DNA from 2 places in the Bacillus paramobilis genome. Region 1 is predicted to be linked to the other one. Evidence: predicted binding sites of a transcription regulator. Region 1 holds the regulator's gene; the other holds the start of a gene.
The links. The regulator LexA, encoded in region 1, represses DNA repair genes until DNA is damaged. The targets are predictions, from matches to a motif close to CGAACATATGTTCG.

Region 1 (4,522 bases):
CAAGAAATTATTGAAGGGGTGGAATGGGATGAGTAAAGAACAGTTTCTTAAAGAATTATCAAGTCATCTTAGAAAGTTACCGGAAGAAGAGAGGAAAGATATTTTATTTGATTATGAAGAGCATTTTCAGTTTGGGAAAGAAGAGGGGAAAACTGAATCGGAAATAATAAAAGGCCTTGGCTCTCCGAAAGTAATTGCGAAAGACTTACTTGCTTTGTATCGCTTTGATGAAATGAAAAAGGACCCATCTACTTCGAATATAACAAGGGCTGTCATGGCAGCGATTGGACTTAGTTTGTTTAATTTCATTATTGTGTTAGGCCCGTTAGTGGCAATTATCGCTTTTATATTTTCTTTTTGGGTCGGTGGGATTGCTAGTGTAGTGACACCATTTTTCGTTATTGGAAAAGTATTTATGGGTACTTTTATATGGTTGGATGTATTCGTTAGTATAACGTTTGTTGGAGTAGGTTTGTTGTTATGTATTATCGCTTATTATAGTACGAAGTGGTTTAAAAAGTTATGCGTACGTTATGTAATATGGAACTTCAAAATGATAAAAGGGGAGTAGATGATGAAAAAAATATTGTTAGTAGCAATCGCTTGTATCATTATTGGAGTAATAGGGATTTCACAAACGTATGAAAAAGCAGTACAAACTGCAGAAAAAGGAAACAAAGAAGACGTTATTAAAAACGAAACATTAAAAAATATAGAAGTTAAGTTAGACGCTGGGGATATTGTTGTCCAAAAATCTCCCGACTCTTCTTTTTATGTAAAGCACACAGGAGATGCACGTAAACAAGAGGTTCGTATTGCAGAAGATGGTGACACATTAAAAATTATTGGGGAAAGAGAAAAAGGTGCTTCATTTGATTTTTCTTTTTACGATTTTAGGTTTCAAACGTCTACAATAACTCTCCTTGTACCTGAACGTTCTTACCAAGAGATAAAAGTAAATTCATCCGCTGGACAAATAGAAATAAGTGATGTGAAAAGTGATCATGTAAGTGTTGGAACAATGGCTGGGGAAGTAGATTTGAAACATGTCACAGCTAAGAGTGTGGAGGGATCTACAAAAGCTGGTGAGGTGAACTTTAAAAAAGTAATAGGGAAAGTAACAGCGAAGTCGGCTAGTGGGGAAGTGCACATTATGGATCATGATCCTAAATATGATGTAGAGGCAAGTTCAACTGCTGGTGATGTAGATATAACTTTATTGGAAAAACCACAAGATGCAGTTATAACGGGGCAAAGTGCTGCTGGTGAAGTGATGATTTTTAATGAAGAAAATAAAAATATAACGATTGGTAATGGTAGTAAAAAGATTAGCGGTAAAACAGCTGCTGGCGATGTGACGATTGAAACTCGTTCATAAGAAATAGAATATATGAAAATCTATCAAAATACAAAAAAGAAGATAATTACCGTATATAAATAAGGTAATTATCTTCTTTTATTATGCTTAATGTAAATCACGATATACGCCAATTACTTTTCCGATAACTGACACTTGTTTTAAAATGATAGGTTCTAATGAAGAGTTTTCCGGTTGTAGACGGAAATGGTCTTTTTCTTTATAGAAACGTTTAACAGTTGCTTCGTTATCTTCTGTTAAAGCGACTACAATTTCACCGTTGTATGCAGACTGTTGTTGGCGAACAACAACTAAATCTCCATCGAAAATACCAGCTTCAATCATACTATCTCCAGAAATACGTAACATAAACACTTGGTCTGCTCCAGCAACAATGCTAGCTGGAAGTGGGAAGTGATCTTCTACACTTTCAACTGCTGTAATCGGTAATCCAGCAGTAACTTTTCCGATAATTGGAACTTGAATAACAGATTGTGTTTCTGCATCCATTCGATCGTCACCTAAAATTTCAATTGCTCGTGGTTTTGTTGGATCGCGTCGAATATATCCTTTTTCTTCTAGTCGTGATAAATGTCCGTGCACTGTAGAACTAGAAGCGAGGCCGACTGCTTGACCAATTTCACGTACGGAAGGTGGATATCCTTTTTCTTGTACTTTTAGCTTAATAAAGTCGAGAATGTCTTGCTGGCGTTTCGTTAACTTTTCCATGTTTTCTAACACCTCGTTTTCTTTCGTTTTTCTTATTAATAAGTATAACATGCGAAAAAACATTCTACAAACATAAGTTCGAACAAAAGGCGAATTTATGTTACACTGGAGGGAAATAATAGTGAGAAAGAGGGGTTCATAATGAATGCAATTATTTATGCACGTGTGAGTACAACGAAAGAAGCGCAAGAAACGTCATTATTACGTCAAAAAGATGAATTATTGCATTTAGCTGAGCGCTATCAAATGAATGTTGCTAAGGTAATTGAAGAACAGGCTAGTGGGTATACGATTGAACGTGACGGTATATTAGAAGTGCTAGATACCATTCGAGACGAACAAATTGATGTGCTACTCATACAAGATGAAACGCGCCTTGGTAGGGGGAATGCAAAGATTGCATTAATGCATTGTTTACATAAAGAGGGAATAAAAGTATACACGCACACGCATAATGGAGAATTACAATTATCGGATTCTGATTCGATGGTATTAGATATTATTGGTATTGTTGAAGAGTATCAAAGAAAGATTCATAACTTGAAAATTAAACGTGGTATGCAACGTGCAGTAGAAAAAGGTTATCGTCCAGAAAATAATTTGAAGAATCGTCATTTAAGCGTAGGACGAGAGAAGAAAGAAGTGCCAATTGAGGAAATTGTACGTTTACGCCGGAATGAATTAACTTTTGAAGAAATTGCAGCAACACTTCGTGGTTTTGGTCATGAAGTTTCAAAGGCAACTGTACATCGAAGATATGTAGAATATACAAAGCAATTGCTTGATAAAGAGGACTAACTATTGTATGATAATAATCAGTTTTGAGTAAAAGGGGGATTCGAGATGCAAAGTCACGAACTCATTGAACGCATTAACTTCTTAGCGAAAAAAGCAAAAGCTGAAGGCTTAACTGAAGAAGAACAACGTGAGCGCCAATCGCTACGTGAACAATATTTAAAAGGATTTCGTCAAAATATGTTAAACGAACTTAAAGGAATTAAAGTTGTTAACGAAGAAGGTACTGATGTTACACCGGCGAAATTAAAGGCTTTAAAAAAGCAAGATAATGCAAAATTAAACTAAAAGATGGGCGAAGCCCATCTTTTTTATTTATTATATCCGTTATTTAATAACTTTCCAGTTATTGTTGACTGATGCCTCTATCTTTTTGTGCTTCAATATATAGTTAGCGATAAGTTCAGACATATCTGTTGGTATGTCTTTTATTACGGGCTTATTTTGAAACATAAAGAAGTTTCCTCCGCCGCTTGCGCGATAATTATTCATAACGACGTCATATTCTTCATCCATATTAAGAGGAGCGCCTTTATACTGTAAAGATTCTACTCTCTCGCCAATAGGTTTGGAAATGTTTAATACGTACGAAATCCCTTCCCACATATCGTAATTATAGTGTTGTGGCTTCGGTTCTATGAAGGTAGGGTTTACGATGATAGTTCCATCTGCATGTAATGTGAAATAAGAAGCAGAAAGTTCAAGGGCGTTTTTTATATCTGCTCCAGTTATTCTAATTACTTTTAATGTATTTGGATAAATATAATTAGAAACGATGTCACGCATTGTTACATGACCAGGGAAACCTGGAGATGTATTATGGAATAAGCTTGTACAAGAAATAGAAACATTAGCTATATCCATCTGTATCTTATTTATGAATTCAATAAAAGGATGGTCTTGCAAACGAGTTTGCATAGCGTCTGAAATTTGCATATCTCCATAGATTAGTCCAATAGGTTGATCGAGCCAATTTTGTGTTTTCTCTTCATAATCGGTAACCAAGGAAAGCATATGTTGGTCCGCCACAATTCCTCGCACAGGCAATAATTGTGAATAACTCTCTTTTTTTACCCATTTTTGTTCTATTTTCTCGAATGTTACTGTTATTTTTCCGACGGAGTGTCCATTGCATCCGGTCTGTAAAACTGTTACACCATTTATTACGGCGTGAGCGATTTCCCGGTGTTGATGGCCTGTTAGTAAAATATCTATGCCTTCAATTTCATAGCACATTGCATAACCTTGGTTTTCACCTGTTAAAACTTCAGTCGGTACCCCGGTTTGTAAATCGCGTTCAAATCCTCCATGATACGCTACGACTAGTAAATCTGGTTGTTCTTGTTCGCGAATGTAAGAAACCCATTTTTTTGTTGTTTCTAATGCATCTTCAAATTGTAGATCTTGAATGTGATGAGGTTGTTCCCAATTAGGAATGTAATGCGTTGTTATCCCTAAAATAGCAATTTTTATATTTGATTCAATATGTTTTATTATATATGGTTTCCCGAAATAAGGTTCTTTTCTGTTTGTATCTAAAATATTTGCTGATAGATACGGGAAGTTCGCAGTAGAAATAGCATGATTTAATACGTCCATTCCATAATTAAATTCATGATTCCCGATAACTGCAGCATCATA
Region 2 (4,522 bases), 730 kb from region 1:
TCTTCAGACATATGGTAATATTCTGCGTGCATATGGTGTTCTTCAATCGTATCGGCAGAAACTGGTCTAAATGTTCCAAGCCCTACGTGAAGTGTAATGAAAGCTAACCCGACGCCTTTTTGTTTTAACTTCTCCAGTAACTCTTCTGTAAAATGAAGTCCTGCAGTTGGCGCTGCTGCTGAGCCGATCTCTTTCGCATATACCGTTTGGTAGCGATCGCGATCTTCTAGCGTCTCTTTAATATATGGAGGAAGTGGCATTTCCCCAAGTTCATCTAAAATTTCATAGAAGATGCCGTCATATGAAAATTCAAGCTGACGTCCACCTTGATCTGCAGTTCCTGTACAAGTTGCTTTTAATTTCCCTTCGCCAAAAGAAATAATAGTTCCTTCTTTTACACGTTTCGCTGGCTTAACAAGCGTTTCCCACGTATCGCCTTCTTCTTGTTTTAAAAGAAGTACTTCAATGTGTGCGCCTGTATCTTCTTTCACACCGTGCAAACGAGCAGGCATAACTTTCGTTTCATTTAAAACTAAGCAATCCCCCTCATGTAAGTAAGAAAGAATGTCCGTAAAATGTTTATGCTCAATATCGCCTGTTTCACGGTCTAACACCATTAATCTTGATGTTTCACGATCTTCTAACGGGACTTGTGCAATAAGTTCTTCTGGTAAATGAAAATCAAACAGATTTATATCCATAACTATATCCACCTATTTCTTATTTGAATCGATTTATTATATACATAATAAAAGATAATACAATACTTAACACAATACATGTAATGATAGGAAAATAAAAGGTAACGTTTCCTTTTTTCACAAAAATATCGCCTGGAAGTCTTCCAATGAACTTCCAAGCTAATCCGACAACAATGAGTAAGATACCTGCTGTAATAAGCAATTTTGGCATCTCCGTCATACTTTTGGCATCTCCATTCCGAAATGCTCATATGCAAGCGGCGTTACAATTCGGCCCCTTGGTGTTCGTTGTAAAAAGCCAATTTGTAATAAATATGGCTCATATACATCTTCAATCGTATGAGATTCTTCTCCGATCGTTGCCGAAACCGTTTCTAACCCGACTGGGCCACCGCGGAATTTCTCAATAATACCAAGCAATAATTTATGATCGATATGATCTAGACCTAATTTATCTACTTGCAGTAGTTCTAACGCCATTTGTGTAATTTCCATTGTAACTGTTCCGTTACCACGAACTTGTGCAAAATCTCGTACACGTCGTAATAAACGATTCGCAATACGAGGTGTACCACGAGCACGTCTTGCAATTTCTAGTGCAGCTAACGAATCAATTTCAACTTCAAACACTTCTGCTGTACGTTCTACAATCTCAGACAACTGATCTACTGTATAGTACTCTAATCTTGAAAGTACACCGAAACGGTCACGAAGAGGCGCTGATAATGCCCCCGCACGCGTCGTCGCTCCAACTAATGTAAATGGCGGTAAATCTAAACGTACAGACCGAGCTGACGGCCCTTTCCCAATTACAATATCAAGGCAAAAATCTTCCATCGCAGGATATAGCACTTCTTCAATCGATCTATGCAAGCGATGAATTTCATCAATAAATAATACATCCCCTGGCTGAAGCGCTGTTAATACAGCTGCTAAATCTCCTGGTCTTTCAATTGCTGGGCCTGAAGTTGTTCTAACATTAACGCCCATTTCATTTGCTATAATATTTGCAAGCGTCGTTTTACCAAGTCCTGGTGGTCCATATAGAAGCACATGATCTAACGTTTCTTCACGCATTTTCGCTGCTTCAATAAACACCTCTAAATTATGTTTCGCTTTATCTTGGCCAATATACTGACGGAGCGTCTGTGGCCGTAATGAATATTCTAAATCCGAATCTTCATATGCAGATTCCCCTGAAAGGAGACGTTCGTCCATTATACTCACCTCTTACCATTTAGTAAAAGACTAAGTGCCTTTTTAATATACTGATCCGTCGTTAATGATTCTTTTAATAACTCTGGTACAACGCGAGAAACTTCTCGTTCTGCGTATCCAAGTGCGCGCAGGGCTTCCAGCGCCTCATCAAGCTCAACTGATGAACCTTTCTTCTCATCAAAACGTTCTGTATCTGAGAATAAATCAACAAATGCATCTGGCACGACATCAGCTAGTTTTCCTTTTAAATCTAAAATCATTTGGCGCGCTGTTTTCTTTCCGACGCCCGGGAATTTCACTAAAAACTTCTCGTCTTCATGTTCAATTGCTTGAACGACCTGTCCTGTTTGACCAGAAGCTAAAATTGCAAGAGCGCCTTTTGGTCCAATGCCAGATACACCTAACAACTTTGTAAATAATAAACGCTCTTCACGTGTTTTAAACCCGTAAAGTGCCATAATATCTTCTCTCACATAATGATATGTAAAGACACGGATTTCTTGCTTACTTCTTTGAAATACATACGGATTCGGTGTAAAAATTTGATACCCAATTCCATTATGGTCAATTACGACATATTCCGGTCCTACATAGTCCACGTAACCTGTAACATATTCAAACAAAATACGATCTCTCCCTCTTAAATCATGTATTCCATTTTAACATATTTAATGATAGAAAAGCGAGACTACCCCAACAAATGTTCTCTATTAGAAACTTCTGTTATTTTCCATTGACAGAAAGCGCGAAGCACCTTAATATACAGAGGTCGATAATGATTATCAATATTAATTAAAGGGGTTACATCAGGATGAAACAGAAGTTATTTATTTTATTTACTATTATGCTAGTGGTTCTTTCTATCGTTGGCTGCTCTTCTCAAAAAGAAGAAGCAAAAGCGAAAGAACAACCGAAAACAAAAGTTGTAAAACATGCTAAAGGGGAAGCTACAATTCCAGTAAATCCAAAGAGAATTGTTGATTTATCTGGATCAACAGAAGAATTATTACTTCTTGGACACAAACCTGTTGGTACAGCAAATACATATAAAGATAAAATACAAAATCATTTAACAGAGAAATTAGATGGCGTAAAAGCAGTAGGTTGGTACTGGGCACCTAAAGTTGATTTAGAAGCTGTTACTGCTTTAAAACCAGATTTAATTATTTTAAATAATCGTCAATTGAAGATTTATGACCAATTAGAAAAGGTTGCACCGACAGTTGTTTTAGAAACAAACTTAGAAGACTGGCGCGGTAAGTTTAAAGAAGTAGGTAAACTATTTGACGAAGAAAAGAAAGCAGACAAATGGATTGCAGACTACGATAAAAAAGCAGACTCTTTATCTAAAAAAATTAAAGAAAAAACAAAAGATGAGAACTTTATGTTCGTCGCAGTTACACCACAAAACTTCCGTGTATACGGTAGCTTCGGATACGGTGACATCATCTTTAACGACTTAAAACTTCCAGCAACAAAAGGTACAGATTTAAAACAAACGATGGCACAAGTATCGCTAGAAGGTCTTGTTGCATTCCAACCTGATCAAATGTTCATTGTAAACTTTGGCGGCGAAGCTGATAAAGTTTACGAAGACTACAAAAACAGTGCCGTTTGGAAAGACAACAAAGCAGTTAAAAATAATCACGTATACGAAGTATCGAATGAAGTCTTCAATACGAAAGCATTCAATCCAATCGGAAAAGACATGCTAATTGATGAAATCGCAAAACAAATTTTGGCGAAAAATAAATAAGAAAAAAAGCAGCTCACCATGAGCTGCTTTTTTTCTTGTTTTGCACTGCGTATTGCTTCATTTTTTCAATCGTCTTCACAAAACCTTCTTTTGATTTAATCCGAATACCACGCTTCAATTTCGCACGCTCATAACTCTCCAGCTTTTTCATATCAATTTGAAAGAAGGAATGAATCGCATTATCACTTTTCGGTACACCTTTGAAAATTTGTAATATCCCTTCCTCTGACACACCAAAATAACCGCTCGTCTTTAATAACGGAGAAATATCATCAACTTTCTTTTGTAATACGATCTGTACATCATCACGATCAACGAGCTGCCATTCTTTATACTGCTGTAAAAACTTTTCTAAATCCGCCACTTTTTCTGTAAAGATTTCCTCACTTACTTCTCCATCAACATACATTCGCTCTAATAAAATTGTAACTTCAGGCTCTTTTTCTGTTACTTCTGGTACTGGCCCTTCCGCCCTCGCACTCGTTTCATAAGCTAAGCAAAACATCATAACGAAAGCTTGCATCGCAATCAGTATCCATCTCATTTCCGTTCACCTCTTTTAGGCAAGATCAAACTTTCATTAGTAGTTTTTCCGGAAATGGAGGTTTTATCCCTAATTCATAGATTACTCTCATTAAGACTTATAGAGTGCAATGATTTCTACCTATTTCGAAACGTATTGATTACGTGAAAACTTTTTATACCTTTATTTGATTGTACCGTTGCTATATAAACCCCAATTAATACGATTATCATCCCAACTATTTGTTGCCACGTAACAGCTGCTCCATACAATATAACTGATATACCAGTAGCCACAATAGGAGTTAGATTTAAATACATACTA

Region 2: ruvA (Holliday junction DNA helicase RuvA) is a predicted target of LexA. The motif match lies at 2,613-2,626, and genes of this name have one in related genera.

What each region holds. Positions count from the first base shown of each region.
Region 1 covers NZ_CP151108.1:1,758,290-1,762,811, forward strand. The annotation lists gene AABL52_RS09150 (PadR family transcriptional regulator) at 1-36, shown strand, start outside; gene AABL52_RS09155 (DUF1700 domain-containing protein) at 29-571, shown strand; gene AABL52_RS09160 (DUF4097 family beta strand repeat-containing protein) at 572-1,378, shown strand; gene lexA (transcriptional repressor LexA) at 1,466-2,086, opposite strand; gene AABL52_RS09170 (YneB family resolvase-like protein) at 2,228-2,884, shown strand; gene AABL52_RS09175 (DUF896 domain-containing protein) at 2,930-3,169, shown strand; gene AABL52_RS09180 (bifunctional metallophosphatase/5'-nucleotidase) at 3,209-4,522, opposite strand, start outside.
Region 2 covers NZ_CP151108.1:1,027,660-1,032,181, reverse strand. The annotation lists gene queA (tRNA preQ1(34) S-adenosylmethionine ribosyltransferase-isomerase QueA) at 1-701, opposite strand, end outside; gene AABL52_RS05370 (DUF2905 domain-containing protein) at 721-921, opposite strand; gene ruvB (Holliday junction branch migration DNA helicase RuvB) at 918-1,919, opposite strand; gene ruvA (Holliday junction DNA helicase RuvA) at 1,925-2,542, opposite strand; gene AABL52_RS05355 (iron-hydroxamate ABC transporter substrate-binding protein) at 2,731-3,675, shown strand; gene AABL52_RS05350 (BofC C-terminal domain-containing protein) at 3,689-4,219, opposite strand; partial or broken gene AABL52_RS05345 (DMT family transporter) at 4,340-4,522, opposite strand, start outside.